4 regions of the Exiguobacterium sp. s95 genome follow, and region 3 is predicted to be linked to each of the others. Evidence: riboswitches for the same ligand, from Rfam matches in the RefSeq annotation. Region 3 holds a riboswitch; each other region holds the start of a gene.

Region 1 (7,729 bases), on a different contig from region 3:
CATGTGTCAAAGCGAAGAAGGCGCTTGAAAACAACGGCGTCGAAGTCGATTACAAACACATCGTCGACGAGACACCAAGTGCCGCGACGATTCGCGAACTCCATCAAAAAAGTGGCGAACCGCTGAAAAAATTCTTTAACACGAGTGGTCAATCCTATCGTGCGGCTGGTCTGAAAGATCGTTTACCCGACTTGTCGGAAGAAGAGCAGTATGCTTTGCTCGCAAGTGACGGCATGTTACTGAAACGTCCAATCGTCACGGACGGGACAGATGTCACACTTGGATTTAAAGAAGAGATGTATCAAGGAAAATGGTATTAAGAAGCCGATTGAATTTGGTATACTAAAACCGTTAGTCCACTATAGAACACAGGGGGAATCGCAAATGAGTCAAGTCAAAGACAATCTACGGTATTCGGAAGAGCATGAATGGGTCGAAGTAACAGGCAACAAAGCACGAATCGGAATCACGGATTTCGCACAGCACGAACTCGGTGATATCGTGTTCGTTGAGCTTCCAGAAGTCGGAGATACGATCTCAATCAACGAGCCATTCGGTTCGGTTGAATCGGTCAAGACGGTTTCAGAGTTGTACGCACCGATTTCAGGGAAAGTCGTTGCAATCAATGAATCACTCTCCGATTCCCCAGAACTCGTTAACGAATCACCATTTGAAGGTGCATGGATGGTTGATATCGAGCTAGAAGATGAGTCGCAAGTTGAAGCATTGATGGATGCTGCGGCATACAAATCAATGATTAACGAGTAATACTTAAGGTAAGACGGACAGGGGTGAAACGATTTTGTTTCATCGCTGTCCTTTTTTTTGTATACTGGCTTCAGAAGCACTGGATAACAGGAGGGGTCAAGATGAAGGAAGTAACAGAAGTACCAGCAAACGGGTTGTTGTATGTCTATGCACCGATGTGCGGCACATGTGCCATCGCCAGTCGGATGCTCGACATCGTCGAAGCGACGAAAGACGAGGAATGGATCCAAAAAGCGAATGGAAATTTCATTCCTGAATTTCTAGAGCAGGCGCAAGTCATGAGTGTGCCGGCATTACTCAAAGTAAAGGATCATCAAGTCGTAGAGCGGTTATATGCGTTCCAAAACGTCCAAAATGTCTTTGCGTTTTGTGCAGAATAACAAGAAAAATCATAGGATGATTTTTCTTTATGTTAAATTGTCGGAATATTTACAATAATTCATTGACAATGACAATTTATGAATGGTATATTCATATCAACTTCTAGAAATGCTTTTATAGGAAGTCTGGCAGAGGTATAGAACCTGATGTTTCTCGTATTTAGAACCATTCAATGACATCCTAAATCTTTTTTTCTGTTTCCCCTTAAGTCGTCCCCCAAAGACGAAGCGGTTCAAAAAAGAGATGGTGGATTCGAATGGTCGATCTGACTACTGTGACATCTTGCTTTTATAGTTCGAAAGGGCGCCGTCCTCTGATGTGACGAACGAAGAAGTTCGCATCAGAGCTGGGTTTTCCTTCGTTGCATTTCTAACCACATTATTCGTGTTGTCGGTTCTCCGGCAACGCCTTTTTTTTGTTTCCGAAAGATTTTGAAGCTGTCGCCTTGCTAATCAGAATTGTCCCTGCTACAATGCGATTAAGGAAAAATACTTTAATTCATATCCGATTAGTCGGAATTAAAAGCGGGATGCGGAGGACGAAAAGGCATGACAGTACGTTTCATGGATGTATTTACAGAGTGGGCGTCATCTTACGACGACACAGTAACGGGGCAAGATCCGGAGTACAAAGAAGTCTTTCGCCGTTATGACGAAATATTAGAGACGGTCGCTGAAAAAGCGATGTCACCCGTTGCCGAATTTGGCGCAGGAACAGGCAACTTGACGCAACGTTTGCTTGCGCGTCATGAGCAGGTACTGGCAATTGAACCAAGTCCGGAAATGCGCGACATCTTAATCAATAAAATTCCGGCGCTGGCTGTTCAAGATGGTCATTTCTTATCGTTTGAAGCAGCAGATGCAAAAAGTTTTGTCTCGACTTATGCGTTTCATCATTTGACGGATGAAGAAAAAGGACAGGCCGTCGATTTGATGGCAGCGATTTTACCGGCAGACGGAAAGATCGTCTATGCCGATACGATGTTCGTTTCTGAGGCAGCACGTCTAGAAACGATTGCAGAAGCAAAAACTCAAGGGTTTGACAACCTTGCAGAAGATTTAGAACGCGAATTTTATCCACTGATTCCAGTGATGGAACAGATTTTTACGTCACGCGGATTTAACGTGACATTCACACAATACAATCACTTCGTCTGGCTCATAGAAGCCGAGAAAATGGGGGAATAAATCATGACAATCAAAAAAATGAACGTAGAAAGCTTTAACTTGGACCATACGAAAGTCAAAGCACCATATATTCGTGTAGCAGGCTATAAAGAAGGTAAAGTCGACCAAGTCGTCAAATATGATATTCGTTTCACACAACCGAACGTCGAGCAAATGCCGATGCGTGCGATGCACACACTCGAACATTTACTTGCTGAAAACATCCGCAACTATTCGGACGACGTCATCGATGTTTCGCCAATGGGCTGCCAGACTGGTTTCTACATGGCGATGATGAACTTTGACTCAGTCGAAAAAATGAGTGAACTCGTCGAGAAGACATTGAACGACGTCTTAGCGGCTGAAGTGATTCCGGCACAAAACGAAACACAATGTGGGTTTGCGAGCGCACACGACCTTAAAGGAGCGAAGCACTATGCCGAGAAAATGCTTGCCGGTCGCGACGAATGGGACATCGTCTTCGGATGATCGCGAAGTCAGTCCGCGACCTCGTCGGAAATACGCCACTGTACGAGATTACTTCATTCGATTTGCCTGCTGGTACGCGGATTTTGGCGAAGCTCGAATGGATGAACCCTGGGGGCAGCGTCAAAGACCGCCTCGGTATCCAACTCGTTGATGCCGCAATCGAACAGGGGTACGTGACACCAGGCGGAACGATCATCGAACCGACTGCCGGCAACACCGGCATCGGTTTGGCGCTCGCCGCTAAAAAATATGACTTACAGGTCATTTGTGTCGTCCCGGAAAAGTTCAGTCAAGAGAAACAGACGTTGATGCGGGCACTCGGCGCGACTGTCGTCAACACGCCGACTGAACTCGATATGCAAGGCGCAATCGATAAGGCAAAAGAACTCGGACAAACGATTCCGAACAGTTATGTGCCACTCCAATTCGAAAACGAAGAAAACTCGGTCACTTATCAGCGGACACTTGGTCCGGAGCTTGTGGCGGAACTCGGTCACATCGACTGGTTCGTCGCCGGATGCGGATCAGGTGGAACGTTTGCCGGAACGACGGCTTTCTTAAAAGAACGCTTCGGGACAAAAGGGGCAATCGTCGAACCGGAAGGCTCCGTCCTCAACGGAGGGTCAGCCGGACCGCATAAAACAGAAGGAATCGGGACAGCCAAATGGCCAAGTCTCGTTTCTCGTGATTTAGTTGATGAAATTCATACGATTTCTGATTTGGATGCTTTTACGAAGGTCCATGAACTGGCGGCACGTGAAGGGTTACTCGTCGGCAGTTCAGCAGGAGCGGCACTCGCCGCGGCGCTCGATATCGCCCAGCGCCATCCGGGAAGTACGATTGTCACCGTCTTCGCAGACAGTGCAGAACGGTATTTGAGCCAACAAATCTTTGAAAAGGTGGACGAGACACATGCGTAAAAAAACAGCGTTGATTCACGGAGGAACGGGTGTAGACAAGGCAACGGGTGCCGTTACACCGCCAATCTATCAAACGAGCACATATAAGCAAGAAAAAATCGGTCAATTAAAAGACGGGTATGAGTACTCGCGCACAGCAAACCCGACGCGGACGAGCATCGAACGATTGATTGCTGATCTTGAAGGAGGCGTCCGTGGATTCGCGTTCGGATCAGGAATGGCGGCGATCCATGCTGTCTTCAATCTGCTTCAGTCTGGCGACCACATCGTCATGACGGACGACGTCTACGGCGGAACGTTCCGCTTGATGCAACGTGTCCTACCGAAGTTCAACATCGAAGTGACATTCGTCGATACGACGGATCTCAGCGCGACGGAAGCGGCGATTCAGGACAACACGAAGATGCTCTACGTCGAGACACCGACGAACCCGTTATTAAAAGTGACGGACATCGAAGCGATCGCAGCCATCACGCGTCGTCACGACTTGAAGCTCGTCGTCGACAACACGTTCGCGACACCATACTTGCAACAACCAATCGCGCTTGGGGCAGATATCGTGCTGCATAGTGCAACGAAATACATCGGCGGACACTCGGACGTCGTCGCAGGGCTTGTCGTCGTCAATGATGATACGCTCGGCGAAGAACTCCACTTCATCCAAAACTCGACGGGCGGAATTCTCGGACCGCAAGACAGCTTCCTGCTTGTCCGTGGTCTGCGGACGCTCGGTATCCGGATGGAAGCGATCGAAGAGACAGCACATGAACTTGTCAGCTTCCTGCAAGCGCAAGACGTCGTCTCGAACATCTTCTACCCGGGACTCGCCTCGCATCCCGGTCATACGATCCAGCAAAAACAAGCGACTGGTTTCGGCGGGATGATCAGCTTTGATGTCGGTTCAGCTGCAAATGCAGAGAAACTTGTGGAAGCATCACACTTCTTCACGCTTGCTGAAAGCTTAGGGGCGGTCGAAAGTTTGATTTCCGTTCCGGCACGGATGACACATGCATCGATTCCAGCAGAACGTCGGGCGGAACTCGGCATCACGGATGGTCTCGTCCGAATCTCGGTCGGACTTGAAGATGCAGAGGATTTGAAAGAAGATTTAACGTATGCTTTCAGTCTGCTCGAAAAAGTTTCTGAAAAAACTGTTTGACAAGCAAAATAACCCCTGCTAATATTCAAAATATATTAAAAACAACTAAATACCGATAACTCTTATCAAGAGTGGTGGAGGGACTGGCCCGATGAAACCCGGCAACCGCGGAATTTATTTCCGAAGTGGTGCTAATTCCAGCAGACGAACGTCTGCAAGATGAGAGCAAATGGTTTTGTGTACTGAAAGTGCGCGCGTTTGCTCTAAAACGTGCGCACTTTTTTTATGTTTAGGAGGGACAGTAGTGATTCGTTTACAGGATGTAGGAAAGATTTATCGCTCGAAGCGCGGCGAAGTCGAAGCTGTCGCAAACGTCGATCTCACGATTGAGCGCGGCGAAATTTTCGGGATAATTGGTTATTCCGGTGCAGGGAAGTCAACCTTGATTCGCCTGCTGAACATGTTAGAAGCACCGACAAGCGGTTCGATTCAAATTGACGGTGTCGAGATGACGACGTTACGACCGAAAGAATTACGCGGCGTCCGGAAAAATGTCTCGATGGTCTTTCAGCACTTCAACTTGCTTTGGTCACGAACGGTCGAAGAAAACATTATGTTCCCGCTCGAACTCGGCGGATATCCGAAAGCACGCCGGAAAGAACGGGTCGCCGAGCTGATTCAACTCGTTGGACTCGACGGTCGCGAAGGCGCTTATCCGTCACAACTATCCGGTGGACAAAAACAACGCGTCGGGATTGCCCGCGCACTGGCATCAAACCCGGACGTCTTATTATGTGACGAGGCGACAAGCGCCCTTGATCCGAAAACGACGGACTCGATCTTAGAGTTACTCGTCGACATCAATAAAAAACTAAAACTGACGATCGTCTTGATCACACACGAGATGCACGTCATTCAAAAAATCTGTCATCGGGTCGCCGTCATGGAGGCCGGAAAAATCGTCGAACAGGGTCTTGTTTCAGAAGTCTTCCGGCATCCGAAACAAGCGATGACAAAAGAATTCGTCAAACAACTGACGTCGTCTACAGAAAACGAGTTGACGTTCGCGAAACTTCGTGAGCGCTATCCGACAGGGAAAATCGTCCAGCTGACATTCGTCGGTTCGACAGCAGAAAGTCCGATCCTGGCAGAAGTCATGAAAGATTCGACCTTATTATTTAATATCATCGGCGGGAACGTCGGACAGACGCAAGACGGTGCACTCGGAACGTTGTTCATCCAACTGATTGGTGCGGCACATGAAACACAAGCGGTCATCGCGAAACTTCAAGCGAGTGACGTGGAAGTGGAGGTGGATCACCGATGACGACATTCTTTAACGACCTCGATTGGGAAATGGTCTGGACGGCGACCGGCAGTACCGTTTATATGACAGCCGTCGCGGGTCTAGCGACTTTCATACTCGGTTTAATCATTGGTCTGTTGTTGTATGCGACGAATGAAGACTTATTGTTTAAGAACCGGGCACTGTATTCCGTGCTCAGCTTTTTAGTCAACATCTTCCGTTCGATTCCGTTTATTATATTGTTGATTTTATTGATTCCAGTGACGCTCATCATCGTCGGATCGTTCTTAGGACCAACAGCGGCACTTCCGGCACTGATTCTTGGGGCGGCACCGTTTTACGGGCGGATGGTCGAACTGGCACTGCGTGAAGTCGACAAAGGTGTCATCGAAGCAGCGGAATCGATGGGGGCAACGAAGTTCCAAATCATTTATAAAGTGTTGATTCCGGAAGCACTACCAGCAATCGTCTCCGGTATCACCGTCACGCTCGTCGCGCTCGTCGGTTACACGGCAATGGCCGGAGTAGTCGGAGGAGGAGGACTCGGGGACATGGCATATATCGAAGGTTTCCAGCGTTCTCAAAACGATGTCATCGCCATCGCGACATTGTTGATTCTCGTCATCGTCTTCATCATTCAAATTATTGGTGACCTGCTCGTAAAAGCAATCGATAAACGATAATACTATTTTTAGTTAACTTGGGAGGAATTATTCATGAAACTTTGGAAAAAATTCGTCGGTACAGCAGCAGTATCCGTCTTAGCAGTCAGTCTTGCAGCATGTGGGGAAGAGTCGTCAGGAGACGACGCGAAGACACTTGTCATCGGTGCTTCAAACGTTCCCCATGCTGAAATCCTAGAGCACGTTCAAAAAGAGTATGAAGCAAAAGGCTACAAACTCGAAATCAAAAAGTTCCAAGATTATGTGTTGCCGAACAAGGCACTCGCTGAAAAAGAAATCGATGCGAACTATTTCCAACACGTTCCGTACCTTGAGCAACAGGAAAAAGAGAACAAATCTTATAAATTTGAAAATGCAGGCGGCGTCCACGTTGAACCGCTCGGCGTTTACTCAAAAAAATATAAGTCGCTCGACGAGTTACCGAAAGGTGCAACGATCTTGACGAGCTCAAACGTCGCGGAGCGTGGACGTGTCTTGACGTTCCTCCAAAACGAAGGCTTAATTAAGTTGAAAGACGGTAAGACGACAGATGCTCAGCTTAGCGATATCGCGGAAAACCCGAAGAACATTGAGTTCAAAACGAATATCGAAGCGTCACTCTTGCCGCAAGCGTACAAAAACAATGAAGGCGATGCTGTCCTCATCAACACGAACTACGCGATTGATAACGGTTTGAACCCGTTAGAAGACACAATTGCCCTTGAAGATGAGTCTTCACCATACGTCAACATCATCGTCACGCGTGAAGGTGATGAAAAAGACGAGCGTGTGACGGCATTGCTCGATATCTTACACGAGAAAAAGACACAGGATTGGATTACGAAAGAATATAAAGGGGCCGTCGTCCCGGTCAGCAAATAATTCACTCGAATGATGCATTCTTCCTATATAATGGAAGGATGCATTATTTTTTTAGT
Region 2 (7,729 bases), on a different contig from region 3:
GACCAATCAACTCGATCTCACAATGTTCCGTCAGTTTTTCGAATGATGGGTTCGCACTTTCAATTTGTCCTTTCAAATCAAGAGAATAAACGGCATCCGGATGATACGTAAAGAGTGATTCATAACGTTCCTTACTCTCTTCCAACTCGTCCGCCTTATGGTGGATTTCTTGAATCAATTGATGGTTACTTAAAATCATTAAAATTTGCCGGACTAAAATTAAGAGAATCGTCACCCCGCAACCAATCATCAATCCATTTAAGGCATCTCCCCGTTGCGCATAAAACAGCATTGTTGAGAACAATAGAAGTACGAGGAAATACGGTAAAAACAATCGCCCGAGATGCAAGGATTGCCTTTCTTCCTGATCGACTCGGATATGTTCCATCGTCACTTCTCCCGCATGACCGGAAATCGCGACTAACAATAAACTTAAAATGAATAACGGATCAATCGCTGCGGTGTTCTCATACCCATGGATGGTCGTCATATATAGAAAAAGGGTATCGGCGATAATCTGAATTAATATTCCGATTAACAAAAAGGAGAAACAGGTCGGTCGTGTGACAGTTTGTCGTTTTTCGATTAAGAAGTAGATGCTGATGACACAAAACAGCAATACGACATCATTCATCGGATACGCGAACGCGACGAAGTTTTCCGCTGTCGACGCTTGCCCATCCGCTAAAGAAGGACGAACCAAGAAAAACCAGCTGTATGTCACAGCGACAGTCATGACGATTAAAATATCAAACACGAATCGAATCAATTGATGTTTCGTCACGTATTTTCGAATCAAATGAAGAAATGCCATAAAGAAAAAGAACGATTGCAACATATAAAAAGGGTCCGGCAGACCGGGAAAAGGAACGGCAACCTGTTGGATATTTTCATAAGACATCCAAATCAGTTCCGCAATCAGATAACTTCCTGTTCCGAAAGCAAGATAGAGAAAAAACCGGCCTTGGTCCCGGCCATTCGTTCGATATGTGTGCAGTAAGAATAATGTTGCAGCTATACAGCCTATGATAGAAAAAATGTTATTTCCCCACGATGCCAGTTCCGGTCGATCGGCATAAAACCAGATCCAACTATAATAGCTCAAACTAAATAAAAGAACGCCGTATACGTAATGAATCCGCTTCATGTTCATTCGCCCCCCTTTCTTCCAAACCTCTAAGTTTTCCGTACTTTTATTATTATACGGTGGTTATACCATCCCGTGTATCCGTGACCATGAATTATTGATAAAAACCAAAAAAATTTCTATCGCATGTAAGAGGGGCGCGACCTCAAAAAGGAATCGCTCATTTTCCACGCGCTTTCCTGCAGGAGTCGCGTGAAACGAGTGATTCCTTTTGAACGATCTAACAGGTGGCGGATTGACTTTTACGTCTGTCCCCGTTTTACATCCGATAGAGAAACATTACTGAAAGCTGCGTAACAAGTTCGCCATCTCGATGGCAGAGACCGCCGACTCATACCCTTTGTTCCCTGCTTTCGTGCCGGCCCGTTCGACCGCTTGTTCAATCGAGTCCGTCGTCAATACACCGAAGATGATCGGAACACCCGTCTCACGCGACGCACCGGCAACACCTTTCGCGACTTCATTGCAGACATAATCGTAATGCGACGTCGCACCGCGGATGACGGCACCGAGTGTGATGATGGCATCATACTTACCGCTTTTCGCCAGTTTCTCCGCGACGAGCGGAATCTCGAATGCGCCCGGCACCCACGCCGTATCGACGCTATCCGCTTCGACACCGTGACGACGGAAGGCATCGTTTGCTCCTCCGACTAATTTAGAAGTGATCAATTCATTAAAACGTGCTGCGACGATCGCAACCCGGAGTCCTTCGCCCGTTAAAAATCCTTCGTATACCATCTTATTTTCCTCCTTCGAGATCGAGCAGATGCCCGAGCTTCGTCTGTTTGGTTTTGAGATACTGGTGGTTTTCTAAACTTGCCGGTACTTCATGCGGAACCCGCTCAAGCACAGTGATGCCGTACGTTTCGAGCGCTTGCTGTTTATCCGGGTTATTCGTCATCAAACGGATTTTCGTGACACCGAGGTCCTGAAGCATCGCTGCTGCGACGGCGTAGTCGCGTAAGTCGGCTGCGAATCCGAGCGCATGGTTCGCCTCGACCGTATCGAGTCCTTGTTCTTGGAGCTCATAGGCTTTCAGCTTCGCCATCAGACCAATCCCCCGACCTTCTTGCCGCAAGTAGAGGACAGCACCACCTTCTTGTTCAATCCGGTCGAGCGCCGCGTCGAGTTGCGGACCGCAGTCACACCGTTTTGATCCGAAGACGTCACCCGTCAGACATTCGGAATGAACGCGGACGAGCATCCCGTCTTCTGCTTCACCTGATAGCACCGTGACATGTTCCTTGGCGTCAGGTGTCGTATAACCAAGCATCCGAAACGCCCCGTGCGTCGTCGGTAACAAGACTTCCGCTTCACGGCGGACAGAGCGCTCGAGATAGCGGACGAGAGCATCGATCGTAATCATTTTTAAATCATGTTCTGCTTTATACGTCACTAAATCATCAACCCGTGCCATCGTCCCGTCGTCTAAAATGATTTCACAGATGACGGCCGCTTCGGCGCTTCCCGCGAGCCGTGCCAAATCAATCCCTGCTTCCGTATGACCACGCCGGACGCGAACGCCGCCTTCGTTTGCGATCAACGGAAAGATGTGTCCGGGACGCTTGAACTGCTTTGGACCATCCGTCAACATCCGCTGAATCGTCATTGCCCGTTCCGCTGCACTGATGCCGGTTTTCGCATCTTCATGATCAATGCTGATCGTAAAAGCCGTTCCGTGCGGATCCGTGTTGACATCTGTCATCGGCCGGAGTTCGAGTCGTGTTGCGATATCCGGACTGACCGGGACACAGACGAGTCCTTTGCCGTAAGTGATCATGAAGTTAATCATCTCGGGTGTCGCATGTTCCGCAAGTAACACGAGATCCCCTTCGTTCTCACGGTTTTCATCGTCACAGACGATGATCGGTCGTCCGCGTTTTAAGTCATCCACTGCTTCTTCAATCGAATCAAATCCGTTCATCATGCTTCGCCTCCTAAAAATGCCGACCAGTCCGTTTTCGCATCCTTCTGCGTAAAGTGATAGAGATGTTTCGCCATCAAGTCACATTCGATATTGACGAGGGCACCCGTCTGCAAGCGATCGAACGTCGTGACTTGGCGTGAATGGGGAATCAATGAAATCGTCACCGCGTCGTTTCCGACATGTTGCAGTGTCAGGCTCGTCCCATTAATCGCAATCGATCCTTTCGGAATACAGTACTTGCTCCAGTCGCCTGCCTCAAAACGGTATTCCATCGCTTCACCGTCCGGTCGCCGGCTGAGAAACCGAGCCGTTCCGTCGATATGACCGCTGACGAAGTGACCGCCGAACCGTCCATTCGCCGGCATCGCGCGTTCGAGTTGAACGGCTGCTCCGACCCGTAACGTCTGCAGCGACGTCGCTCGGATCGTCTCATGGACGGCATCGGCCGTGAATCCGCTCTTCGTCATCGCCGTCACCGTCAAACAAATCCCATCAACGGCAATGCTGTCGCCAATCTTTGTTCCGTCAAGCACTGCTGTCGCTTCAATTTCGAGCGCCAGCCCGTTCGGACGGGGGACTTTCCGTTTTATTGTGCCGAGTTCTTCAATCAATCCGGTAAACATGTCATCCTCTCCTTTCGTACATACTGGAGATGGACGTCCTGTCCGATTTGGTTCATTTTCACTAAATCAAAACAGTCTTCGATGTCCTGTGCCATTGTCAGAGATTTTGTCCCACTGAAGAGGGACGGTGCCTGGTAAAGTTCGATCGTGTCGACAAGGTCCGCTTCTAAAAATGCGGATTGAATCGTGGGACCACCTTCAATCAACAGACTGCGAATACCTTGTTCATATAAAAGTTCGAGGATTTGGTCCGGTGTCGCATACGCCCCGACGAAAACCGTCACGTTCGCCCGTTCGCTTGTTCGTGGCTGTTCCGTCAGCCAGTACGTCGGATTCAAGCCATCGTTTAAGACTTGGAATGTTTCAGTCAGGCGCCCGCGGCGATCGACAATGACACGGACCGGTTCGATGCCGGTCGAACTGCGCAACGTCAGTGCCGGGTCATCGATGATCACCGTGTCGCTTCCGACGAGAATCGCGTCGTGTATCCCGCGTAACTGCCGTCCGTCAGCACGTGCCGCTTCCGAAGTGATAAAGCGTTGTTCACCCGTCGCAATCGTCCCGTTCATCGTTTGGGCGACTTTCACTGTGACATGCGGACGTTTTCGTTCAATCGCCGTCCAAAATGGTTCATACAGTGCCACTGCCTCGTCTTTTAGTAGACCGACTTCGACGTCAATCCCCGCCTGACGGAGACGTGTGATACCGCTTCCTGCGACGAGCGCGTGGCGGTCCTTTGTCGCGACAAAGACGCGCGCAATGCCGGCTTTTAGAATCGCTTCCGTACACGGCGGTGTTTTGCCGTGATGATTGCACGGTTCGAGTGTCACGTAGAGATCGGCTCCGCGTGCTGCTTCACCTGCCATGAGGAGCGCTTCGACTTCGGCATGGGGTCCTCCCGCATAACGGTGGGCCCCAAAACCAACAATCCGCCCCTGTTTGACGATGACGCAGCCGACACTCGGATTCGGGCTCGTTTGACCGTTTAACATGTGTGCTAGTTGCATCGCATAACTCATGAATGTTTCCATTTTTTCCGCTCCTTTCAATAAAAAAGACGCCTCCTGTAAAAGGGGCGTCGTGATTGAAGGATTGACGAAATAAGCGTCTCGCGTTTCTGTTTTTACACATACAGAAACAGACCTTTCCCTGAAAACATTTTTTCAGAAAATGGCAGCAAGCGCATTGTTTCGTCCTTCTCCCATCCGGACTTTACCGTCGGCCCTGGAGTCTCACCAAGTCAGCCACAGTGCGTACACTGCAGGTCGCGGGCTCATCGATTTATCAATCGCATCACCGCCGGTTGGGATTTTCACCCTACCCCGAAGAACTGGTTATTGAGTTATACAGCTCAAGACTAGCACAGGTCATTCTAAAATACAAAATGAATTGTATTTCATTCTCTTTTTTAGGAAAACATCAAAAAAAGAACCCTTCTCTTAAAAGAAAAGGATTCTTCCATCTGCACTAAGGCAGAATCCGCTCCGCTCATCTTTCAGACAAACGTCTGACGGAATTGGCACAGTACGACGTAAGAAGTCTGTTGCCGAGGTTTCGTAGGGCCAGTCCCTCCACCTCTCTCGATAAGTGCTACGGTATGAAGTTCATATGTGTGATGTTTCAAGTCGTTCTTATGTCGTGAATCTAATGCTTACACTACGGGGATTCCCTTCTCAAGTCAACCATATTTTCAAAATTAAACCAAATTACCCAGTTTATCAATTTCGACTTCTTTTTGACGTCTTGACAACGTATTTCAATCAATGCTATCCTCTTCACAATGATTATTCCGACAATTCCTATACGATATATCAAGAGTGGGCGAGAGATCTGGCTCTACGAACCCACGGCAACCTGCAACATGCAAGGTGCTCCGACCAGCAAAGCCGATGCTTTGGATGATACTTACGAGAATCTCGTAGTGCGCCTAAAGCACTACGAGTTTTTTAATAGAAGGAGGAACCCTTTATGAATTCATCATCACCCGTCCTGTTTGGCGCAGAAGCTTTTTTGATTGAACGAGGTCCAATCGGTATTTTACTGTCTCACGGTTTTAACGCAACCCCTCAAAGCGTCCGTACTGTCGGAGAGCAGTTTGCCGCCCAAGGGTTTACCGTGTATGCCCCGCGTCTCGACGGACACGGGACGAGCATCCGTGATTTCGAAGCGTCGACTGCTGAAGATTGGAAACAAAGCCTCCGCCAAGGGTTCGACGTCTTAACCAATCATTGTTCGTCCATTTTCATCGCCGGACAATCGATGGGTGCGACACTTGCCCTTGCACTCGTCGCGGAAGGATTACCTGCTGACGGATTGATTACGATCAATGCAGCGTTAGCGATTCCTGCCTATGAAGCATTATCTTTTGAAGACTGTCCACGCTACTTAAAAGAAAGTACCCCAGACATTAAACGTGAAGCGTTTGAAATCATCTATGACCAGGTCCCTGTCGTCTGCGCATCGGAACTTTTGACCTTGATTGACCAGACACGTCCACTCTTACCAGCCATCGAGATTCCAACACTTATTTTATATTCTGCCGAAGACCATGTCGTCCCGCCTGAAAGTTCGGATTACCTTTATCAAGTCATCGGTTCGACGGACAAACGGAGCTATTGCCTGCTTGACTCCTATCATGTCGCGACCCTCGATTATGATCAAGAAACGATTGTCCGCGAGGCAACACACTTTGTACACCAATATAGTCGTTTGACCCACACCGGTTGATGTCTTTCCTGCGCAAAAGCAAGGGATGAAGACTGTTTCGATGCGTGTTTCAAGCATCGACTAAGCCGTCCAGAACAATATGAATGCGCAAAAAAAATGGCCGATGCTCCCTTGAAACGATGGGAGTATCGGCCATTTGATTGATGTGGTCCTGACTGATGAATCAGTCCTTCGTTTACTTCATCAGTTCTGTTGCTGTTTCTTCCATTGTTGCAGGGCTTGCGATTTCCCCGGCACTTCATGGCAGTGGCGACAACGCGGCTCATACGACTCTGACGCGCCGACTAAAATGATTGGATCATTGTAGTTGGCAGGTCGACCGTCGATTAAACGTTGCGTCCGCGATGCCGGGTCACCGCACGACAGGCAGATCGCCTGCAGTTTCGTGACGAACTCTGCCCGTGCGAGAAGTTCCGGCATCTTACCGAATGGTTCCGCCCGGAAGTCTTGATCGAGTCCGGCACAGATGACACGTTTTCCGTCCTGCGCGAGGGCCTCGATGACATCGACGATTTCATCATCAAAGAACTGAACTTCGTCAATCGCGACCACTTGTGTCTCTTGTGCGACTGCCGCGTACACGTCACGGCTCGTCGCCATCGGTACCGCGATGACAGAGTTGCCGACGTGCGAGACGACATGTTCTTCATGATAACGGTCGTCGATTGCCGGTTTAAACACTTGGACCGGCAACTTCCCGTACTGAGCCCGGCGAACGCGTCGAATCAATTCTTCCGACTTACCAGAGAACATACTTCCGCAAATCACTTCAATCCAACCATACTGATTTATTACATGCATCATTGCAGACACCGTCCTCTAAAATTAGTCACTTTAACGAGTATAGCCCGAATCGAATATAAGGAAAAGAGTTGACTTCTCGAAATCAAAAATCCATCCGTTCATTCCCATGATTCCCCACCTTGTCGTTTTAACCAGTCCTCATTTCCTGTACACTATAGAAGAAGAATTTATGAAGGAAGGTGTTCCCGATCCATCACATATTACATGAAGTGCTTCATCAATATGGTTCATTCGGACTTGCGATCCTTCTAGCCGGGGGGATCATCGGGCTTCCTGTTCCGGATGAAACGTTACTGATCATGTCCGGTTTTTGGATGCATCAAGGCAATTTACCCTTAATCGGAACGATTCTCGCCGCTTACGCCGGAAGCTGTATCGGGATGACGATCAGCTACCTGCTTGGTCTGAAACTCGGAATGCCGTTGCTTCATCGAATCGGACCGAAGTTTCGCATTTCTGAAAAACACATTGTCACGGCAGAAGCCGGCTTTCTTCGTT
Region 3 (7,729 bases):
CACTCCACTTCACAGAAGAAGACATTACGTATCTTCAAACGATGATCGGGTTCCCGGATGAATTCAAGGATGAGTTACGTAACTTTAAATTCAATGGCTCCCTCTCGAGTGTCAAAGAAGGCGAAATCGTCTTCCCGAACGAACCATTAGTCCGGATTGAAGCACGGATTTTTGAGGCGAAGTTACTGCAAACGGCCATCTTGAACATCGCCAATCACGAATCGTTGATTGCGACAAAATACGCACGGATTCGGCAGTCGGCACCAGGCGCGAAATTCCTCGAAGCCGGTTCACGCCGCGCCCAAGGAATCGATGCTGCTTACTTCGGAACACGTGCCTCTTATTTAGCCGGGTTCGACGTGACAAGCCTCGCGTCGGCCGGCCGCGACTTTGGTATCCCATGTGGTGGAACGATGGAGCATGCAGATATCCAGTTTCATGATGATGAGTTGACGGCTTTCCGGACGTTCGCATCGCATTATCCGGATCAGGCGACACTGCTCGTCGATACGTACGATACGCTTAAAAGCGGACTCCCGAACGCGATCACGGTCGCAAAAGAACTCGCAGCAGACGGACATAAGTTACGCGGGATTCGAATCGATTCCGGCGACTTATCCTACCTATCAAAACGCGCCCGGAAGATGCTTGATGAAGCTGGCTTACTCGACGTCGAAATTGTCCTGTCTGGTGATTTAGACGAATATGTCATTCAAGACCTTCGCATCCAAGGGGCACAGGCAAACACCTTCCTCGTCGGAACACGCGGCATCACGGCGTACGAACAACCGGCGCTCGGCATGGTCTATAAACTCGTCGCCCGCGAAATTGACGGCGAACTTGCACCCGTCATCAAAGTTTCGTCTTCAAAAGCGAAGACGACGACACCGCATATCAAGGAGGCGTACCGCATCGTCGACCCGGAAACGAACAAGTTCAAAGGCGACTACATCACGTTACTCGATGAAGATCCGAGTCAACTCGACTTCGTCGATTTGATTGACGTCCGCGACCCGTCGTTCCGGAACCGGATTGAAAACTTTAAGGTTGAACGGTTACTTGCACCGATCTTTAAGGACGGTGAACTCGTGTATACCGTTCCGACGATTGAAGAAAGTCGTCAGTTCCACGAACAGCAAATCGGACGCCTGTGGGAAGAGTACAAACGTCTACGTCTACCTGAAATCTATGCCGTCACGTTCAGCGACCGTCTCTGGAAACTGAAACTCGACATGATTCGGAAAACACGCCTCGCAAGTGGTGTAAAATAACAAAATCAAGCAGCCTCAAGAATCAAGCTTCTTGACGGACGTCTTGAAAGGCTACCTTTTCATCTCCCTCTCATTTTTCTATACGCTAAAAACAGCCCCTTCAACTGAAGTGGGCTGTTTCGTTTGGGTGAGCAGTCATTTTGGCTGTCGCTTGTTCCATTTGTTGACGAAAGTACCACGCAAAACCAAGCGCACCTCCGATGAAGACGATATAGGTAATCCGTTGACCGAACTCAGCAAGAGAATCGGCGTAAAAGATACTAATTAAATGATCACTTCCACTGATAAGAAGCAAACAGGCGATCAGGAGCGCTATGCGGTACGCAAGCGTCGGGCGATCTTTTGGCTCAGCATGCCAATACATGATGATGTGATGGGCAAGTAAGATAATCCCCACGATTCCTAATATTCCTATAAGTGCTTGCGGCATAATAAACGGTCCTCCTGTTTCTGATTTCTAGTTCCATTTAAACATAGTTCGACTCGAAGACGTTACGAAAAGTTTCGCGCAGGCGACAGACTCACGTTATACTGAAGAAAATCACGTACGAACAACAAAAGGAGGAGTTCTTTTTGAAAACCTTTAAATTGTGTACATTACGTATTCTCATGGATGAATCAGGGCGAGATACGACAATCCCCGTTCAGATTAAAGATGGGCTGACGGTGAGTACCGACCAAACCGCCCAGTGGGTCGCTGAAATCGTCGTCACCGACACCGATCAACCGATTTTGAAAGAACTGTTCGAGAAAAAGCTGCGCGCTTTGATTGAAATCACGATTTCACGGCCGGACAATGACCCCGCCGCCATGATCGTCACGCCTTATGAAAGTACGCAATTGAGCGAAGGCGTCTCTTATCTCTTTACCGGTAAGATGGTCATGATGAAAAATGATTTATCCGAATCGATTTTGCGTGAAGTCGTCGAAGACAACTTTACTGGCGAAGAGCTGATTCAAGAATATAAAGACCGACGCTCTAAACGTGGTGCTCATATCACGAGCATCGCGAAAGAAACGTTTAAACAGTACTTACAAGAACATCCGGCAACCGTCGAAGGTTGATGTTCAAATTGTGATATGGTCCGCTACATTAATCCGTTCAATCTCATAACGGTCGGAAAAACGAATGTAATTCGCACATGCATTTTTTAACGGCGTCCGGTAACTGAATGTCTCATCAATCGAGGAGAGTGCCGCTTTAATCGTATGCGAATGGCAGACGACTAAGAGGCGTTTTCCTCGATATTTTTCTGTCAGTTCTTCAACCGCACTGAAGACACGCTGTTGAATTTCCGCTTCCGTTTCAAGCCCCGGGACGCGCTCTGCATCATTTGCCTGCACTGCTTCGTAAATTCCGGCGACCGGTTCACCGGAAGCCGTTCCAAATTCGCGCTCGACAAGCCGTTCATCCGTTTCCGTCAAGCTTAGACCGATCGATCGACCAATGATTTCAGCAGTTTCGACAGCTCGCGATAGCGGACTTGAAATCAAGACGTCCCACTGTTCTTCTGCCAGGTAGGCAGCACTGAGAGCCGCCTGTTTTCTACCGGTCTCGTTAAGCGGTATATCTTCACGTCCTTGAATCCGCTCGTTTAAGTTCCAGTCCGTTTGACCGTGTCGTACTAAACAAATTTCCGTCATATTGCAGTCTCCTTCTAAAGAAATATGACTGATTGTATCATGTTTCCTAATGAAGCGCCTCTCGTTTCGGTAAGACAAGCACTTGACAACTGAAGGCTTCGATTCGTTCGAGCAAACGTTCAATTTTGAGTGGATTTTCAGTTTGGGCAAAGCTCGCCAGCGAATGTGTACCATTCGGGAAAGAGAATAATCGAACATCCGCCCCGACATCCGCCCCCTTCTCAACAAAGTGGAGTGCTTGAGCAAACGGGACAATCGGATCCTTTTTTCCGTGCAGCAACATGATCGGCGGCGAGTCGGAACTTAAATGTGTCGCCGGGGAGACACGCATCATCAACTGTCGCCATTCTTCCCGTCCACCCCCATAAAACTTGATATGGGCAATCCAGGTTTGAATGAATTTAAACAACAGAAAATTCGTCGGCGGATACAAGGCGATGACTCCATTGATTAAAGGAAGATGCGCCTCCGCCTGTTCGCCGATAAATTCAGTCGGAGCAAGCGCCGTCGTCAACATTAGGGCTCCACCTGCTGAATCACCCCATAAAAGCATCCGACCGCGCGCGATGCGTAATTCATCCGCTTGTTGATTTAAAAAACATAAGGCATCTCGAACATCTTCCAGGTTGTCCGGAAAGTAGCTGCCATCCTCAAATAAACGATAGTCGATGCTGCAAACGGCAATCCCGAGTTCTAAAAACCGGTCGATGATTGGAGCAAAACTAAACACATCATCACGGTTTCCACGAACGAATGCGCCGCCATGAGCATAAATCGCGACCGGAAACGGCCCTTCTCCCGGCGGATAATAAATATCTAACGTCAAGTCCTGCTGATTGACCGTCTTGTATAAAAGATTTCGTGGTGCTAATTGCTTTTCGGTAAGCGGCAAGACCGGCTCCGTCCATCTGAGTAAGGCTCCATAATTATTCCAAATACTCGCACCAGCAGCAGCCGTCGTCAAAATAGCGGCGCCACCCATCAACCATGCTGTTTCACGTTTCACCTCATCACCTCCAAGGCTCATTCCGATTTCACTTCTACTCTTCTCTTACCCGATTTATTTTGAACTAGAACTTCACAACATTCCGACTTGACGCTTTAATTTCCGTCGGATATAGTTAGAAAGTCCAAATCGGAACAATTACGTTTTAATTATCTTGGAGGGTTCATATATGAAAAAAATCATTCCAGCGTTAACCATCGCGACAGTAACTGCCAGTCTGCTCGCCGCATGCGGCTCATCGACTTCAAATTCAGACGAAGACGGTAAATTGCAAATTTATACGTCGACGTTCGCCACGGCAGCCATCGCCAAAGAAATCGGCGGAAAGGACGTCCAGGTCGAATTAATCGTTCCCCCTGGCGCCGACCCGCATTCGTATGAGCCGACTCCGAAGCAACTGACGACGATTGCGAAAGGCGATCTATTTTTACTTACCGGCACAACCCTTGAGCCGTACTCTGAAAAGATTAAGGAAAGTTTAGCCGGTAATTCCATTCGTTTTGTCGAGACAAGTAAAAATATCGACTTACTCGAAGCTTCCGCTTCGCTTCATACGCACGAAGAAGACGCACACGATGACCATGATGATCACGAGGCTGAAGAAGAGTCGCACGATCATGGACAATACGATCCGCATGTTTGGCTCGACCCGAACAACGCCAAGAAAATGGCTGACTCGATTACGACCGCGTTAGCAAAGGAAGCACCTGACCGGAAGGAAACGTTTGATAAAAACCTCGCACTCTTTAACAAACAAGCAGATGAACTCGACCAAAATTTACAAAAAGCTGTTGACTCCGGTTCGAAAAAGGAGCTTCTCGTCACGCATGCCGCATACGGGTACTTGGCGGAACGTTACGGTTTCACGCAACTGCCGATTGCCGGTATTTCACCGTCTGACGAACCGTCCCAAAAACAGCTGGCTGCCATCGTCAAGGAAGCAGAGATGCATGACTTAAACTATATCGCCTTCGAAGAGACGGTGTCGCCAAAGGTCGCCCGTGTCATCCAAAAAGAAATCGGTGCCGAATCGATTACGATTCATAACCTCGAGTCCGTCGCAAAAGATCAACAAGATCAATCGTACTTTGATTTGATGAACGAAAACGTGACGACGCTCAAACAAGCACTGCAGTAAGGTACAGTTGACAAGCATTAAAAGATACGTTAGGGTAATAAACGTGTTTTAAACAACGACTAAACAACTAAATGACTTCTTTTTATCGCGAGAAACGGAGGGACTGGCCCAATGATGTTTCGGCAGCGGACGATTGATTCGTACTGTGCCAAATCCAGCAAGCTATGGCTTGAGAGATAAGAAGAGCGTCTTTTTCAGTAAAGACCTCCTTCTTTCTTGCGAAGGGGTCTTTTTTTGTATGCTGAAGAAATGGAGTGATTCACATGAACGAAACGGTTACGCCGAACAAATGGGCGTTGTTCCCCTTGTTCGTTTTCCTTGTATTATTCATCGGTGCAGGAATCTTCTATAACGACTTTTACAAATTCCCCATCTTGATTGCAGCTTTAATCGCCTTGATTTTTGCTGCTGCGACATCTAAGGGAGACATCAACCAGACCGTCGAGCGGATTGCCCGCGGTGCCGGAAATCCGGACATCATGATCATGGTCTTCATCTTTTTACTCGCTGGCACATTTTCTGGAACAGCGAATGCAATCGGAGCCATTGATGCGACCGTCAACGCTGCACTCAGTTTCCTACCCCAGTCTCTTTTAATGAGTGGATTGTTCATCATTGCCGCTTTCATCTCGATGGCGATGGGAACTTCGACCGGCACAATCGCTGCCCTTGCACCGATCGCACTCGGGATTCATGACGCGACGGGTGTCAATGTCGCACTCGCCGCTGCTGCCGTCGTCGGTGGAGCAATGTTCGGTGATAACTTATCGTTTATCTCAGATACGACAATCGCCGCTGTCCGGACACAAAAAACGAACATGCGTGATAAATTCAGAACGAACTTTTTAATCGTCTTGCCTGCTGCCGTCATCACTGTCATCTTACTCGCTTTCGTGTCAGGTTCCGGAGATGTCGTCGAAGCGAAAGCATTTGAATTTTATAAGCTGATTCCGTATCTTTCCGTCATCGCGCTCGCACTCTTTGGTGTCAACGTCATTCTCGTCTTACTCGGCGGGACGTTATTGACAGGCATCATCGGAATGATCGACGGTAGTTTCGGAGTAAGTGGATTTGTCCTCGCGATGTCTGACGGATTGATGGGGATGGCAGAAATCTCAATCTTGACGTTGCTGATGGGTGGACTCGTCAGCCTGATCACCTATAACGGTGGAATTGCTTATCTCAAAGAAACGCTGACACGAAAGATTTCGAAACGCCGGGGAGCTGAGTTCAGTATGGCTGCCCTCGTCAGTGCAACGAATCTCGCAACAGCAAATAATACGATTTCGATTCTTGTCGCCGGTCCGCTCGCTGCTGAAATCGCGGATACGTATGACATCGACCGGAAGAAGTCAGCCAGTATCCTCGACCTCTTTTCCTGTGGTGTTCAAGGAATCATCCCGTACGGAGCGCAACTTTTGATTGCCGCTGAATTGACGAAAACGGCGTCACCCGAACTGATTCCTTATTTGTTCTATCCATTTTTACTGTTCGTTTGTGGATCACTGGCAATCTTCTTCGGCTTCCCACGCCGGAAGAGCGATGCCGCACAGAAAAACAACATGTCGTAAAACAAACAACCCCCGTCGCTTCGTCTGCGACGGGGGTTCACTTTATTTCTGTTTTTCTTGACGATTCAAAATGAAATAGGCAATCGCCGGAAGCGGAAATTGAACAAGTCCTGCTCCACCCCATACCCATGGGTTGCGTCCTGTCTTGCGGGCACCAAGGAAGAGGAACGTGGCTTGAGCACCTAATAGTGCTGCGATGCTTGTCCAGACTCCTTTTGGTACTTTTTTAATCGATTTCACCATGATATTACACCTCTCTTCGTTTATGCATCAGTAGACTTTCTTCTCTTTCCCAGTCTATATTCCCTGCTTATGAGCATCAAAACAGATGTTCCGCTAAGTTCATGCTAAACTGAACAGGCAAATCCATATTCTAGTTTCATTGAAGGAGGAGTATATACATGCAATACGCAAAACTTTCAAATGGTATCACGATTCCACAGATTGGGTTCGGTGTCTGGCAAGTCGATGAAGAGACGGAAGCACCGGCTGCCGTCGCAGAAGCACTTCGCGTCGGTTACCGTCATATCGATACGGCTGCCGTCTACAAAAACGAACGTGGTGTCGCAAAAGGAATCAAAGAAAGCGGCGTGAAACGTGAAGAACTCTTCTTGACGTCTAAAGTTTGGAACGATGACATTCGTGCCGGACGGACGAAAGAGGCTTTCGCTGAGTCACTTGAGCGACTAGAAACAGATTATCTCGACCTCTACCTCATTCACTGGCCTGTCGAAGGTTATGTCGAAGCATGGAAAGCCATGGTCGAGCTGTACGAAGCGGGTAAAATTAAAGCAATTGGTGTTTCGAACTTTAAAGAACATCATCTCGATACGCTTGCTGAAGAAGGACTCATGACGCCGATGATCAACCAAGTCGAGCTTCACCCACAACTTCCACAGCATGAATTGCATGAATACTTGCAAGATCACAGCATTCAAGTCGAAGCATGGAGCCCACTCATGCAAGGTAAGTTCCTTGAAATCAATGATTTCAAAGAGATTGCTGAAAAACATGGTAAGAGCCCATCACAAGTCGTTCTACGTTGGCACCTCGATAACGGAATCGTTGCGCTTCCGAAATCAGTCACACCAGAACGGAT
Region 4 (7,729 bases), on a different contig from region 3:
CCTTGGACACTTTCCGGCACACCGCTGATTTTTTTCGTCGGTGTCGCTTCACTATTGGCGCAAGCAGCCAGCAAGACCGCCGGTGCGAGTAAGAATGCTAATTTTTTCATCTCGATCTCTCCTGTCTGTTTAGATGACCTGTTGTCCAATCGCCTGTTCGATCGTTTCCACGCTCGGCCGTTCAATGACGCCGAGTTCCGTGATGATCGCCGTGATGAGCTCGTGCGGTGTCACGTCAAATGCCGGATTAAAGACCTTTGTTCCGGCTGGTGCCGTTACTTTCCCCGCCAGTTGTGTCACTTCACTAGCATCGCGTTCTTCAATTTCAATCTCGTCACCTGATAAACTCGTCACATCAAACGTCGACAGCGGTGCCGCGACATAAAACGGAATCCCGAAGGCACGTGCGAGTAACGCCAGCTGGAACGTCCCGATTTTATTGGCCGTATCCCCGTTACGGGTGATCCGGTCCGCGCCGACGATGATGGCGGTGATCTGCTTTTCCTTGATCGTATGCGCGACCATATTGTCCGTGATCAAGGTGACGTCAATCCCTGCCCGTTGCAGCTCCCATGTCGTCAAACGTGCCCCCTGCAACAAAGGCCGGGTTTCCGACGCATAGACGGATAACGGAATGCCTTGTTCTTTCGAGAGATAAAACGGGGCCAGTGCCGTCCCGTACGCCGCTGTCGCAATCGATCCGGCATTACAAATCGTCAACACCCGGTCTCCCGCTTGAAACAGCTCCAACGCATGCACACCGATTTGCCGTGACGTCTTGGCATCGGCTTCATAAAGGGCAAGTGCTTTTTGTTCCAGACGTTTCGGCAGTTCCTCGAGCGTTGTGCTCGAAAGGATAAGCTGATTGAGCGCATCGAGTACGTTCCGCAAATTGACGGCGGTCGGCCGGGTCGCCAGTAACTCCGCCGATACCGTCAACAGTTTTTGTTTGACCTCGTCAAGCGATCCCGTCGTCCGGAACGCTTCCTGCACGAGGACGAATCCACCGAACAGACTGATTGCCGGCGCCCCCCGGACACGAAGTTGTTTAATCGCCTCAACCGCTTGCGCCAAATCATGAATGACTTCGTACCGTTCTTCTTGCGGGAGACGGGTCTGATCAAGGATCTTTAAGCACGCCCGCTCATAGATGACACTACGGATAAACTCGCTCATCGGCTCAATTCCTCCGTCACGTCAAAATTCCGGAGATCGGTAAACGTCTTACATTCGCCGCGCCGTTTAATCAATGCCGTCCCGAGGCGTAACGCATGACGTTTCCGTTCAAGGCGCGTCGTAGCATCCGGAATTTGTTCCAAATCAGCGACCGGTGCCAAACCAATCGTCCGCCGGATCAGTTCACAACCGGCGAAACCGAGCGCGTCTTGGAGAATTGTACTGAGGACATCATCGACAAGCCCGGGTACCGTCCGGAACGGTTCGACGGCTTCCCGTTCCCAAAGTGCCGTGAACGTCGAAGCAAACGTCAGCCAGAACGTATCGATATCCTTCACCCGCGTCTCCCGCAACTCAGCATAGTTCGGATACGCCGCAAAGCAGAGGTGGGCAATGAACTGACCGACATCAAACCCGAACGGTCCGTAAAAAGCGAACTCCGGATCGATGATTTTCGTTTCGCCCGCCGAAGCAAAAATGCTTCCTGTATGTAAATCCCCGTGTAATAAGGCTTCCCCTTTCGTGATGAACAACGTTTCGAGCTTCGCCACTTCCCGCTTCAGTTTTTCGTCCTGCCAGAGCTGCTGTACGTCTGTTTCCAAGCCGCTCTCGATGTTGTTTGTTTCCGCGTCGTAAAACGGATCCGTAAAGATTAACTTTTCCGTGATGTCGCATAAATCCGGGTTGTAATAGTCACGTGCGACCTGCTTTTTTCCGACTGGACCGAGCGCAAAATCTGACGTGAAAAATAACGTCCGCGCCAAGTAAGAACCGACATGTTCTGCAAGGAGCGGATACGTTTCGCCGGCGAGCAATCCCGTCCGAACGATTTGCAGGTGCGACAAGTCCTCCATCACCGTATACGCTTCTTCATGACTGGCATGAAAGACCCGTGGAACGAATGGCGTCGCGTATTTTGCGAATTCCTTCAGTGCCAACTGTTCGATCCAGGCCCGCTCGAGTGACAAGGGCCAGCTTTCCCCGACGACTTTTGCATAAGGTAATGCCTGCTTCAAGATCAAACGTTCTTTCCCTGCCTGAATCCGAAAGACTAAGTTCAAGTTGCCGTCGCCGATTTCTTCTGCCGTCGCTTCTTCCTGTCCGATGAGTCCGAGTTCCCGGACACGTTTAATGGCGTCTTGTTCTGTAAATGCTTGATATGCCATCTTGCTTCCCCCTTCATTTCTACACAAAAAAACGCCGCTTTTCGTCATAGAAAAGAGGCGCGGGGTATCATCCGTCCTCTTATCTCTCAGACGAATGTCTGTTGGATGTAGCACCGTGCCGGATGGTCGGTTGCTGCGGCGTCTTCGGGCCAATTCCCTCTGCCAACTCACGATAAGAGTCATATGTGGTTGTTGTGTTCGATGTTGATTCGAATATTACGCCCGTCTTAAATCATCTGTCAATTCCAATTTTTAGTGAAAAACCATTTAAAAGACCGCCATCTATAGAAGCGGATTTCAAAAAAAATAAATTTTCAAAAAATTATTTGACATCACGTCCATCTCATGTAAAAATTGCAATTAGATTTCACAATTTCATCCAATTCTTATCAAGAGCAGACGGAGGGACGAGCCCTATGATGTCGCAGCAACCGACCAGTTGGCACGGTGCTAATTCTTGCAGCTAACACGCTGACAGATAAGAGTCCACGCGCAATTTTTCATGGTCTCTTGTCATTGACGAGGGACCATTTTTGTATTTTTTAACAAGGGAGAGACGACGATCATGGCGTACATTACCGCAACTTACCAACTCGGCGTGACCGATCAGTTACCAAAACGGGCAGAGCAAATCGCCCTCGGTCTGACGGTCGGCTCATGGACCGATTTGAATCACTTGGAACAACAACAGCTTGAATCCTTTAAAGGACAAGTCGTCCATACGGAAGAACACGACGGAAAAGGGTATGTCACGATCCGTTATCCGGAACACAACGTCTCACGAGACTTTTCGGCGATTTTGACGACCGTCTTCGGCAAGCTGTCACTCGACGGTCAAATCAAACTGACGGATCTTCAGCTTCCCGCTTCATTCACACCGGATTTCCCCGGTGCTAAATTCGGCATCGAGGGCGTCCGCCAATTGATCCAAGTCCATGATCGCCCCCTGTTGATGAGCATCTTCAAAGGCGTCATCGGACGGGATCTCGTTTTTTTACGGGAACAACTGGAAGCCCAGCTCGCCGGCGGGATTGATCTCGTCAAGGATGACGAAATCTTATACGACAATCCGCTGACACCGGCACTCGACCGGGCGCGGATTGGACGGGAAGTCCTCGATGCACACTATGAACGGACCGGTAAACGGGCCCTTTATGCGATTACATTGAGTGGTCCGGTCTTCCGCTTGAAAGAGCAGGCGAAACGACTGGTCGAAGCCGGAGCGACAGCCCTCCTGCTCAACACGTTTACATACGGGCTTGATGTCTTGCGGGAACTGGCAGCCGATCCGGAAATCCCGGTCCCGATCTTTAATCATCCGGCGTTGAGCGGTGCCTTGATCGCCAGTCCCGAGTACGGGATTGCCGCCCCGGTCCTGCTCGGAACGTTGCCGCGGATTGCCGGTGCCGACTTGACACTGTTCCCGTCGCCGTACGGGAATGTCGCCCTCGCCAAAGACTTGGCCCGCGGGATTGCCGTCGAAGCGACCCGAATCGGTGAGACCAAAACAATTCTCCCGGTCCCGTCCGCCGGAATCCACCCGGGTCTCGTCGCCCAGCTTGTTCGTGATTTCGGCGTCGATTCCGTCATCAATGCCGGAGGCGGTGTCCACGGTCATCCGCAAGGTGCTGCGGCCGGAGTCATCGCTTTCCGCCAGGCACTGGGCGCAGCACTGGCCGGCGAATCACTGACAAGTGCCGCCCACCGGCACGAGGAATTACGTGTCGCTCTCGATGCTTGGGGGATCACGAAATGACGATCCGGATTTTATGTGACTTTGACGGAACAGTAACGGAGCACGATAATATCATCGCCTTGATGCAGGAGTTCGCTCCGCCGGAAAAATTTAAACCGTTAAAACAAGGTGTGCTCGACCGGTCGCTCTCGATTCAGTCCGGCGTCGGACAGATGTTTCAGCTGCTTCCGTCCAGTCAAAAACAGGACTACATTGATTTCTTGATGACACAGGCAGTCATTCGTCCCGGCTTCGACACCTTACTCGCTTTTGCCAAATCAAACGAGATTGATTTTTCCATCGTCAGCGGCGGGATCGACTTTTTTGTCCAGCCGATTCTTGCGGATGTACTGACGGACGAAGCGATTTATTGCAACGGTAGTGACTTCAGCCAGGAGACGGTTCGAATCGAATGGCCGCATGCCTGCGACGCGGCCTGTACAAATCAATGCGGCTGTTGCAAAACCTCGATCGCCCGGAAGCTGAAGCAGAACGGTGACACAATCATCGCAATCGGCGACTCCGTAACAGATTTTGAACTGGCTAAGCAGGCGGATCACGTTTATGCACGGGATTATCTGATCACGCTATGTGAACAGCACGGCATCCCGTATACGCCGTTTGAAAACTTTCATGACATATTGAATCATCTGCAGACAAAGGTGGTGTACACATGACCTTCTTAAAACGATATGAAGAATTACGTGCCGTCAAACAGGAACTTGCAGCACGCGACTGGTTCCCCGGCACAAGCGGCAATCTCGCCATCCGGACAGCCGATCAACCGACTGAATTTCTCGTGACGGCAAGCGGGAAGGACAAACGGCAGGATACACCGGACGACTTCGTCCATGTCGACGCGTCCGGTCAACTGATCGGCGAACAGACGGGTCGTCCCTCTGCCGAAACGTTGCTCCACGTCGAGGTCTTCAACCGAACGACTGCCGGGTGTTCCCTTCACGTCCATACGATTGACAATAATGTCATTTCGGAACTGTACGGCGACCAAGGCGAGATTCGGTTTGCCGGTCAGGAAATCATCAAGGCACTCGGCCGTTGGGAAGAAGATGCGGAAGTCCGTGTGCCGATTATCCCGAACCATGCCGACATTCCGACGCTTGCCGCTGCCTTTGCAGCACATGTACATGCCGAGAGCGGCGCCGTCCTGATTCGCAATCACGGCATCACCGTCTGGGCACCGACTGCCTTTGAAGCGAAAAAACAGTTGGAAGCATTCGAGTTTTTGTTCAGTTACACCTTAAAACTACAAACGTGCCGACAGGCAATTCATTAAAAGGAGGAATTTACAATGGCAACAGTACTTTTCCAACAGACAAACGAACGGTATACGGATCAAAATGAGGTCTCTTCATTCCTTGCCTCACGCGGCGTCTTATATGAACAATGGGACGTCTCGAAGTTACCGGGCGACCTCGTCGAGAACTTTACATTAACGGATGACGACAAACAGACGATTTTAGCGACATTCGCGGACGAGATTAAAGATGTTTCGGAACGTCGCGGTTACCAGACGGCTGACATCATCGCACTGTCGGATACGACACCGAATCTCGATGAATTACTCGTCAACTTCCAAAAAGAACACCATCATACCGATGACGAGGTCCGCTTCATCGTCAGCGGCCATGGCGTGTTTGCGATTAAAGACGAGGAGGTCGGCTATTACAACATCGAGCTCAATCCCGGTGATTTGATTTCCGTTCCCGTCAACACGCGCCACTACTTCACGCTCCAGGAAGACCGGAAAGTGGTGGCGATCCGAATCTTCGTCACGACGGACGGCTGGGTGCCGATTTACGAGCGGGACGCCCTGTCTTCAGCAAACTAATTCAGTCCGGTCCGGCCCAAGTCTTCTAGCAATAGAGGACCTGGGCTTTTTTTTGTACGGAAACGTCGTCTGACAAACATGTTTGAGGAAAGCGCGTGTCCGGGAGCATTTCCTATTCTAGAAACATGCCGTTTGTTTCGTCCATCTCCGATATAATGAAGAAAAGGACACAAAAAGGAGCTGACGTGTATGATGATTCGTCTCGTTCAAGAAACCGACTTACCGGACGTGCTCGCCATATATAATGAAGGAATCGAAGACCGGATCGCGACGCTCGAGACGGATACGAAAGATCTCGCCTTCATGCAGCAATGGTTCAGTGAACGCTCCGAGCGACATGCCGGTTACGTTGCCTATGAAGGGGCAAAGATTCTTGGCTTCATTTCGCTCGATGCCTACAATCCGCGTCCCGTCTATCAGTCCGTCGGCGAACTGTCCGTCTACATCACACGGACCCACCGCGGACAAGGAATCGGAAAACGACTACTCGACATCATCGAAGAACATGCAATCATTCACGGCATGCATAAGCTGATTCTCTTTACGTTCCCCTTCAACCGGATCGGACAAAAACTCTACATCAAAGCCGGATTCCGAATCGTCGGTACCTTTAAAGAACAAGGAATGTTAAACGGGTATTACGTCGATGTCCTGGCCATGGAAAAAATTCTCCCTAAACCGGACCAATGATGTTTTGGATTAAAGGTTCGGCAAGTCGGGAATATGAGACGAGGAAGATTCGTACAAGAAAGGAAGATTGCCTGTGAACATCCAGCAAATTCGAAATGCGACACTCGTCTTGACCTATGCCAACCAAGTTTTTTTAATTGATCCTTTTCTCGGTGAAAAGGGTTCGCTTCCTCCGTTCGACCATACACCGAACACCCACCGCAACCCCCTTGTCGACTTACCAGTCGATGTCTCGACCTTACTCGACCCGGATGCCGTCTTCGTGACACATCTTCACGCCGATCATTTCGATGAGGCCGCAAAACAATTGTTACCGAAGACGGTTCCGCTCTATGCCCAAAACGCGACGGACGCCTCTGTCATTAAAGAAGCCGGTTTCACCGACGTTCAGCCGTTCGACCAGGGTGTGACACTCCGTGATGTCAAAGTTTTCCGCACGAACGGTCAACACGGTGTCGGCGAAATCGGACAACGGATGGGACACGTATCCGGTCTCGTCTTTACACATCCCGATGAGCCGACGCTCTATATCGCCGGTGATACGATTTGGTGTGACGACGTCGATTCTGCGATTGATACCTATGCACCGGATGTCATCGTCGTCAATAGTGGTGCCGCCCAGTTCCAGACCGGTGAACCGATCACGATGTCGGAACGTGATTTATTAGCGGTCCACGCGGCAGCGGCTGAAGCGACGATCATCGTCTCGCATCTCGAAGCTGTCAATCACTGCCTGCTCCGCCGCGATATGATCGCTGACTTTTTAGCAGCAAATCATCTCTCCGCTCACTTTTTGATTCCGGACGACGGCGAGACGCTCTCCTTTTAAGTCTCTCCTTCGAGAGTCGTATGAATACAAAAAAACCGGACGTTTTCCGTTTCCCTAAAAGGAAGAGGAACAGCGTCCGGTTTTTTCATGTTCATTCTTGCGGAATGACAAGACCGAGTAATCGGGCAAATGCGATTGCTTGTCCTTCCGTCACGATCGCCCCTGTCAAAAAGCGTGGATCAATCGTAATCCCCGAGACGTCCGCTTGTCGCAAATCGAGTCCTTTTAACGGAGTTTCAACCCACTGGCTTTCCATCAATTCAACATCCTCAAAACGTAAATCG

The links. A riboswitch is a leader RNA that binds a small molecule or an ion and turns the genes downstream of it on or off. The one in region 3 is predicted to bind S-adenosylmethionine.
Region 1: it holds a riboswitch for S-adenosylmethionine, as region 3 does, so the genes downstream of both, KNP99_RS05615 (methionine ABC transporter ATP-binding protein) here and KNP99_RS09650 (Na+/H+ antiporter NhaC family protein) in region 3, are expected to answer to the same signal.
Region 2: it holds a riboswitch for S-adenosylmethionine, as region 3 does, so the genes downstream of both, ribD (bifunctional diaminohydroxyphosphoribosylaminopyrimidine deaminase/5-amino-6-(5-phosphoribosylamino)uracil reductase RibD) here and KNP99_RS09650 (Na+/H+ antiporter NhaC family protein) in region 3, are expected to answer to the same signal.
Region 4: it holds a riboswitch for S-adenosylmethionine, as region 3 does, so the genes downstream of both, KNP99_RS10495 (2,3-diketo-5-methylthiopentyl-1-phosphate enolase) here and KNP99_RS09650 (Na+/H+ antiporter NhaC family protein) in region 3, are expected to answer to the same signal.

Annotation. Positions count from the first base shown of each region.
Region 1 is NZ_JACSMM010000002.1:179,509-187,237, forward strand. Features, by position in the region: gene KNP99_RS05580 (arsenate reductase family protein) at 1-320, shown strand, start outside; gene gcvH (glycine cleavage system protein GcvH) at 385-768, shown strand; gene KNP99_RS05590 (thioredoxin family protein) at 870-1,148, shown strand; gene KNP99_RS05595 (class I SAM-dependent methyltransferase) at 1,698-2,336, shown strand; gene KNP99_RS05600 (S-ribosylhomocysteine lyase) at 2,340-2,804, shown strand; gene KNP99_RS05605 (PLP-dependent cysteine synthase family protein) at 2,801-3,724, shown strand; gene KNP99_RS05610 (bifunctional cystathionine gamma-lyase/homocysteine desulfhydrase) at 3,717-4,883, shown strand; SAM riboswitch class I at 4,943-5,049, shown strand; gene KNP99_RS05615 (methionine ABC transporter ATP-binding protein) at 5,128-6,150, shown strand; gene KNP99_RS05620 (methionine ABC transporter permease) at 6,147-6,812, shown strand; gene KNP99_RS05625 (MetQ/NlpA family ABC transporter substrate-binding protein) at 6,846-7,673, shown strand.
Region 2 is NZ_JACSMM010000009.1:64,068-71,796, reverse strand. Features, by position in the region: gene KNP99_RS12965 (putative bifunctional diguanylate cyclase/phosphodiesterase) at 1-1,147, opposite strand, end outside; gene ribH (6,7-dimethyl-8-ribityllumazine synthase) at 1,427-1,888, opposite strand; gene ribB (3,4-dihydroxy-2-butanone-4-phosphate synthase) at 1,890-3,074, opposite strand; gene ribE (riboflavin synthase) at 3,074-3,700, opposite strand; gene ribD (bifunctional diaminohydroxyphosphoribosylaminopyrimidine deaminase/5-amino-6-(5-phosphoribosylamino)uracil reductase RibD) at 3,685-4,731, opposite strand; FMN riboswitch at 4,890-5,034, opposite strand; SAM riboswitch class I at 5,186-5,290, opposite strand; SAM riboswitch class I at 5,506-5,608, shown strand; gene KNP99_RS12940 (alpha/beta hydrolase) at 5,669-6,427, shown strand; gene KNP99_RS12935 (thymidine kinase) at 6,611-7,228, opposite strand; gene KNP99_RS12930 (DedA family protein) at 7,411-7,729, shown strand, end outside.
Region 3 is NZ_JACSMM010000004.1:183,941-191,669, reverse strand. Features, by position in the region: gene KNP99_RS09680 (nicotinate phosphoribosyltransferase) at 1-1,271, shown strand, start outside; gene KNP99_RS09675 (hypothetical protein) at 1,372-1,701, opposite strand; gene KNP99_RS09670 (YwpF family protein) at 1,845-2,336, shown strand; gene KNP99_RS09665 (histidine phosphatase family protein) at 2,340-2,915, opposite strand; gene KNP99_RS09660 (alpha/beta hydrolase fold domain-containing protein) at 2,962-3,921, opposite strand; gene KNP99_RS09655 (metal ABC transporter solute-binding protein, Zn/Mn family) at 4,091-5,059, shown strand; SAM riboswitch class I at 5,139-5,242, shown strand; gene KNP99_RS09650 (Na+/H+ antiporter NhaC family protein) at 5,323-6,630, shown strand; gene KNP99_RS09645 (hypothetical protein) at 6,673-6,873, opposite strand; gene KNP99_RS09640 (aldo/keto reductase) at 7,032-7,729, shown strand, end outside.
Region 4 is NZ_JACSMM010000005.1:129,267-136,995, reverse strand. Features, by position in the region: gene KNP99_RS10510 (sugar ABC transporter substrate-binding protein) at 1-110, opposite strand, end outside; gene mtnA (S-methyl-5-thioribose-1-phosphate isomerase) at 130-1,176, opposite strand; gene mtnK (S-methyl-5-thioribose kinase) at 1,173-2,342, opposite strand; SAM riboswitch class I at 2,419-2,521, opposite strand; SAM riboswitch class I at 2,726-2,827, shown strand; gene KNP99_RS10495 (2,3-diketo-5-methylthiopentyl-1-phosphate enolase) at 2,908-4,098, shown strand; gene KNP99_RS10490 (2-hydroxy-3-keto-5-methylthiopentenyl-1-phosphate phosphatase) at 4,095-4,754, shown strand; gene KNP99_RS10485 (methylthioribulose 1-phosphate dehydratase) at 4,751-5,371, shown strand; gene KNP99_RS10480 (1,2-dihydroxy-3-keto-5-methylthiopentene dioxygenase) at 5,387-5,926, shown strand; gene KNP99_RS10475 (arsinothricin resistance N-acetyltransferase ArsN1 family A) at 6,116-6,616, shown strand; gene KNP99_RS10470 (MBL fold metallo-hydrolase) at 6,690-7,445, shown strand; gene KNP99_RS10465 (pentapeptide repeat-containing protein) at 7,537-7,729, opposite strand, start outside.